One region of the Chelatococcus sp. CO-6 genome, then DNA from elsewhere that is predicted to be linked to it. Evidence: predicted binding sites of a transcription regulator. Region 1 holds the regulator's gene; the other holds the start of a gene.
The links. The regulator LexA, encoded in region 1, represses DNA repair genes until DNA is damaged. The targets are predictions, from matches to a motif close to TGTTCNNNNTGTGTTCNG.
Positions count from the first base shown of each region.

Region 2: ssb (single-stranded DNA-binding protein) is a predicted target of LexA. The motif match lies at 1,935-1,952, and genes of this name have one in related genera.

Region 1 covers NZ_CP012398.1:3,798,084-3,801,390, reverse strand. The annotation lists gene moaC (cyclic pyranopterin monophosphate synthase MoaC) at 1-459, shown strand, start outside; gene glp (gephyrin-like molybdotransferase Glp) at 484-1,695, shown strand; gene lexA (transcriptional repressor LexA) at 1,812-2,510, shown strand; gene AL346_RS17790 (ComEC/Rec2 family competence protein) at 2,488-3,307, opposite strand, start outside.
Region 2 covers NZ_CP012398.1:4,192,424-4,195,730, reverse strand. The annotation lists gene uvrA (excinuclease ABC subunit UvrA) at 1-1,644, opposite strand, end outside; gene ssb (single-stranded DNA-binding protein) at 2,060-2,563, shown strand; gene AL346_RS19565 (M20 family metallopeptidase) at 2,649-3,307, shown strand, end outside.

The DNA.
Region 1 (3,307 bases):
GTCGACGTGGGCGACAAGGCCGTGACGCAGCGCGTCGCGCAGGCGGAGGGCCATGTCCTCATGCTGCCGGAGACGCTCGCCCTCATCCGCTCGGGCGAAGCCAAGAAGGGCGACGTGCTCGCCACGGCCCGCATCGCCGGCATCATGGCGGCGAAGCGGACGCACGAGCTCATCCCCCTCTGCCATCCGCTGAACCTGACCAAGGTGAAGGTCGACTGCACCATCGACGAGGCGCTTCCGGGCGTACGCGTGACGGGCGAGGCGCGCGTCACGGGCCAGACCGGCGTCGAGATGGAGGCGCTGACCGCCGTCTCCGTCGCCTGCCTCACCATCTACGACATGGTGAAGGCCGCCGACCGGGCCATGCGCATCGAGGGCATCCGCCTCCTCGCCAAGAGCGGCGGCAAGTCCGGCGATTTCCGCGCCGGCGACCGGCCGGATGCGGAGAAGACGGCATGAGGAGGCCAGCATGAGGAGGCCAGCTTGGCCCTGACGCCGGTCGCCGATGCGCTCGCCGGCATCCTCGCCGGCGCGAGTCCTGTCCGCGAGCAGGAGACGGTGACGCTGCACCGGGCCGCGGGCCGCACGCTCGCCGCGGACGTTGCCGCCCTGCGCACCCAGCCGCCCTTCACCGCCTCGGCGATGGACGGCTATGCCGTGCGTGCCGCCGATGTCGCGGCCGTTCCCGCGCGCCTCTCGCTGATCGGCACCAGTGCCGCCGGCCATGCCTTTGAGGGCGCGGTCGGGTCCGGCCAATGCGTGCGCATCTTCACGGGCGCGCCCGTGCCGGCGGGCGCCGACGCCATCCTGATCCAGGAGAATGCCCGCGCCGAGGGGGATTGGGTCGAAGCGCTGTCCACGGTGGCGGCGGGGCGCTTCGTGCGCGAGGCCGGGCTTGATTTCCACGAAGGCAAGGTCCTGCTGCAGGCCGGCCGGCGGCTCGGCCCCTCGGCGGTCGCGCTCGCCGCGGCCATGGGGCACGCCACGCTGCCGGTGGTGCGGCGGCCGCGCGTCGCCATTCTCGCAACGGGAGACGAACTCGTCCGCCCCGGCGAGCCGACCGGCCCCGACCAGATCGTCGCCTCCAACACCTATGCCGTCGCGGCCATCGCCGAACGGGCCGGCGCAGAGGCCATCGACCTCGGCATCGCGGGGGACGATCTTGCCGTGCTCTCTGCCGCGATCGATGCGGCCAAGGAGGCCGGGGCCGACGTCCTCGTGACGCTCGGCGGCGCCTCGGTGGGCGATCACGATCTCGTGCAGCGCGCCCTTTCGGCGCAGGGGTGGCAGCTCGGCTTCTGGCGCATCGCCATGCGCCCGGGCAAGCCCCTGATGCACGGGCGCCTCGGCGCCATGGCCGTGCTCGGCCTGCCGGGCAATCCCGTCTCCAGCATCGTGTGCTCGCTCATCTTCCTCGCGCCGCTCGTGCGGGCGCTGAGCGGCGATCCGGATGCGGCCGAAATCGCGACCCTGCCGGCCCGGCTCGGCACCGATTTGCCGGCCAATGACGAGCGGCAGGACTATCTGCGCGCCCGCCTCGCGACGGCCGACGACGGCACCCTCGTCGCCAGCCCCTTCCCGCGCCAGGACAGCTCCATGCTGCGCCTGATGGCGGAGGCCGAGGCGCTCGTCCTGCGTGCGCCCCATGCCCCCGCCGCCCGGGCGGGCGAGCCCTGCCGCATCATCCGGCTCTGACTTTCCCGCGTCGGTTGAACTTGCGGAACACACCGAGAACGTCTAATCTCGTTCATGATTTGTTTTCGACTCGCATCGACAATGCGATTCGACGAGGGGGAGCGAGATCGCCGGCCATGCTGACGCGCAAACAGCACGAACTCCTGCGTTTCATCCACGAACGCCTGCGTGAGACCGGCGTGCCGCCGTCCTTCGACGAGATGAAGGAAGCGCTCGACCTCAAGTCGAAATCCGGCATCCATCGCCTCATCGTGGCGCTGGAGGAGCGCGGCTTCATTCGCCGGCTTCCGAACCGCGCCCGGGCGCTCGAGGTGCTGCGCCTGCCGGACGGCGTCGCCGCTGCCCCGCGCGGCCGCTTCAACCCGAGCGTCGTCGAGGGCGGGCTCGGCAAGGTGCGCGCGCCGGCGCCCCAGGCGGTCGAACCCGCGGTCCAGACGGTGGCGATCCCCGTCATGGGCCGGATCGCGGCCGGCACGCCCATTTCCGCCATCCAGAGCCGCAGCCACACCGTTTCGCTGCCACCGGACATGCTGGGCAGCGGCGAGCACTTCGCGCTCGAGGTGCGCGGCGACTCGATGATCGAGGCCGGCATTCTCGACGGCGATACGGTCGTCATCCGCAAGCAGGATACGGCGAATACGGGCGATATCGTCGTCGCCCTGATCGATGACGAGGAAGCGACGCTGAAGCGCCTGAGGCGCCGCGGCTCCTCCATCGCGCTCGAGGCGGCCAACCCGGCCTACGAGACGCGCGTGCTCGGCCCCGACCGGGTGCGCATCCAGGGCAAGCTCGTCAATCTGCTGCGTCGCTACTGACGTCGGGCTCCTGATCTTCGCCGCCCGTCTCATCGGCTGACGGTGGGGGTGGTCGACCGGTCGCGGCACTGGCCGACTGGCGCAACGGCCGTGAGGGAAGTGCCTGCATCCAGGCGCGGCGCTCGTCGGGGGGCAACTGGCCGATGAGTCGATCGCTGCCGCCTTTCCCGAGGATGACGGCCATTGCGCCGTTTTCGCGCAGCTTCGTGCGGTCGATCACCACGGGCGCTGCACAGCCGGGCGGGACGGTGAGCGCCGTGACGAGGATATCGGCCCGCCGGCAGTCCTCGACGAAGGCCGAGGGGCGGCGCACCAGGGCGACCATGCGGCCGTCGACCGCCTGCATGGTGCAGCCGTCGCGGTCGCAGAAGACTCCGCTTTTGAGGCTTTCGTCGCCCGGCTGCCTCGCATCGCCGTCTGCGCGCAGCCATTGCGCGACGACGAAGGACGAGGCGCGGCCGAGCACGGCGAGGCGACCCTCCGTCCCCCGGACGGCCGCGCTCGCACCGTTGCGGTCGACGAAGATGTCGGGCCGCGCAGCTCCGGCGGCGATGGCGAGGGCGGCGGCTGCGGGCACGGCGGCGAGCCAGCGCAGCGGCGAGATGCAGATGGTCAGGACGAGCAGCGCCAGCGAGAAGAGGATGAGCGCGCTGCCCGGAAAGGCCGGTATCGCCACCACGGACAGGCGCCAGTCCTGCATGGCATGGGAGACGGCGAGCACGATGGCCGTGCCCTGCCCCATCAGCCACCAGATGGGCGCGTCGAGGCCGAAGGGGTTGAGCAGCACCCCGAGCACC
Region 2 (3,307 bases), 390 kb from region 1:
GCGCTCGTTGTCGCGCTGGTGCAGGCCGATGGAGGGCTCGTCCAGCACGTAGAGCACGCCCGTGAGGCCGGAGCCGATCTGCGAGGCGAGGCGGATGCGCTGGCTCTCGCCGCCCGACAGCGAGCCCGAGCCGCGCGAGAGGGTGAGATAGTCGAGCCCCACGTCGAGCAGGAAGGTGAGGCGCTCGCGGATCTCCTTGAGGATGCGCCCGGCGATCTCGTTCTGCTTGTCGCTCAGCCGGTCGGGCAGGGCCTCGAACCATCCGCGCGCCTCGGCGACCGACATCTGCGCCACCTCGCCGATGTGCCGGCCGTCGATCTTCACCGCCAGCGCCTCGGGCTTGAGGCGGTGCCCGCCGCAGGCGCCGCAGGGCGTCTCCGACATGAAACGGCCGATCTCCTCGCGGGCCCAGTCGCTCTCCGTCTCCTTCCAGCGGCGCTGCAGGTTGTTGACGACACCCTCGAAGGGCTTCTTCACCTCGTAGGAGCGCAGCCCGTCGTCATAGGCGAAGCGCACGGCCTCCGTGCCGGTGCCGTAGAGGATGATGTCGCGCGCCTTCTCGGGCAGCTCGTCCCACGGCTTCGAGACCGGGAAGTCGAAGTGCCTTCCCAGCGCTTCGAGGGTCTGGCCGTAATAGGGCGAGGTGGACTTCGCCCAGGGCGCGATGGCGCCGCCGCGCAGGGTCAGCCGCCCGTCCGGCACCACGAGGTCGGGGTCGATCTGCATCTCGTGGCCGAGGCCGCCGCAGACCGGGCAGGCGCCGAAGGGATTGTTGAAGGAGAAGAGCCGGGGCTCGATCTCGGGGATGGTGAAGCCCGAGACCGGGCAGGCGAAGCGCGAGGAGAAGACGAGGCGCCGCGCCTCGCCCTTGTCGTCCTTCTCGTCGGCGAATTCCATCACGGCGATGCCGTCGGCGAGCTCGAGCGCCGTCTCCAGCGATTCCGAGAGGCGCGCGGCGATGTCGGGCCGCACCACGAGGCGGTCGACCACCACGTCGATGTCGTGCTTGAGCTTCTTGTCGAGCGCCGGTGCCTCGGCGATCTCGTAGAACTGGCCGTCGATCTTCACGCGCTGGAAGCCGCGCTTCATGAAATCGGCGAGCTCCTTGCGGTACTCGCCCTTGCGCCCGCGCACCACGGGGGCGAGGAGATAGAGGCGGCTCTTCTCCGGCAGGGCGAGCACGCGGTCGACCATCTGGCTGACCGTCTGGCTCTCGATCGGCAGACCGGTGGCCGGCGAATAGGGCACGCCGGCGCGCGCCCACAGGAGGCGCATGTAGTCGTAGATCTCCGTGACCGTGCCGACGGTGGAGCGCGGGTTCTTCGAGGTGGTCTTCTGCTCGATGGAGATGGCGGGAGAGAGCCCGTCGATCTGGTCGACGTCCGGCTTCTGCATCATCTCCAGGAACTGACGGGCGTAGGCCGAGAGCGACTCGACATAGCGGCGCTGGCCCTCGGCATAGATGGTATCGAAGGCGAGCGACGACTTGCCGGAGCCGGACAGGCCCGTGAAGACGACGAGCTTGTCGCGCGGGATGGTGAGGTCGACGTTCTTGAGATTGTGCTCGCGCGCACCACGGATGGTGATGGTGCGGGTGGCGGCCGCCTCGGCGGCATGGTCGAAGAGATCGTCGATGGGAGCCATGGATCACAAACCGGCTGAGCCGCGCCGAAGCCTCGACGCCGCGGAAGAAAAGCAGTCACCGCACCACATGCGGGTTCTCGAGAAACCCCTGAACGCCGCCCTGAGGGGGAATGCACGGCCGCACCCCTCCCGAAACGGCATATCGGGCTCGCAAGCGAACCCGATATAATGCGCCTCGCGGCGATTGCCCACTGGAGCAGATCGCCGCCGGCAGGCGCGGCCGGCATCCTCCCCGCGTCGTTCGGCACGCCGCTACAAACGGCAGCTTGCGCATCGCGAGTCGGAGCGATAAGAACATAGCAAGAACGATAGGACATGCAACTGTGGACAAGCCGCCATCCCGTCCGCCCGGCGCTATCAGGCGCCGGGGCGGCTCTGGTTTAAGGTCGGTGTCGAAACGAGCGGAGGTGGAGGTATGGCGGGCAGCGTCAACAAGGTGATCCTCATCGGCAATCTGGGACGCGACCCGGAAGTGCGCACGTTCCAGAACGGCGGCCGCGTCTGCAACCTGCGCATCGCGACCTCGGAGACCTGGCGCGACAAGGCGAGCGGCGAGCGGCGCGAGAAGACCGAATGGCACTCGGTCGTCATCTTCAACGAGAACCTGCTGCGCGTGGCCGAGCAGTATCTCAAGAAGGGCTCGAAGGTCTATATCGAGGGCCAGCTCGAGACCCGCAAGGCGACCGATGCCTCGGGCGGCGAGCGCTATTTCACCGAGGTCGTGCTGCGCCCGTTCCGCGGCGAGCTGACCATTCTCGACAGCCGCGGCGGCGGCGGCGAGATGGGTGACGAGGGCGGCGGCTTCGGCGGCTCGCGCGGCTCGGATTTCGGCCGTGCCTCGCCGATGGAGCGCAAGCCCGCCGCCTCGGGCAGCACAGGCGGCTATTCCGGCGATCTCGACGACGATATCCCGTTCTGATAGCAAGAATTTCGCCGATGTTCGGGCGACGGAGGCATCCGCCGACGTCGCCCGAACTGCGTAAGGGACGAAGGACCGGGCCGCGATGACGAGCGAGTACGATACGGATGCGATGGTAGCGGGCCTGTCGCGCTGGGTGCTGGAGGAAAGTCCGACCCGCGACGCGGCGGCCGTCAACCGCATGATCGACCTCGTCGCCGCGGAGGCGCAGGGGCTGCCGATCGCGGTCGAGCGGCTGCCCGGCAAGCACGGGCTCGGCGACACGCTCGTCATGCGCGCCGGCCCGCGCACGGATGCCAAGGGCATCCTCGTCATGTCGCATGTCGACACCGTGCATCCCATGGGCACGATCGACGGGCCGCTGCCGCTGCGGCGCGACGAGGACAAGCTCTACGGGCCCGGCATCTACGACATGAAGGGCGGCGCCTATCTCGCCCTCGAGGCCTTCAAGCGCGTGGCGGCCGCGGGATCGGCGCTGCTGCCGATCACCTTCCTGTTCACGCCGGACGAGGAGATCGGCAGCCCGACGACGCGCGAGATCATCGAGCACGAGGGCCGCCGGGCCTCCTATGCGCTGGTGACGGAGCCGGCGCGCGACGGCGGCAAGATCGTCACCGCCCGCAAGGGGGTGGGGCGCTTCGACGTGCGCATCGAGGGGCGGCCGGCCCATTCCGGCACCAGCCACCAGCTCGGCCGCAGCGCCATCCGCGAGGCGGCGCGGCAGATCCTCGACATCGAGGCGAT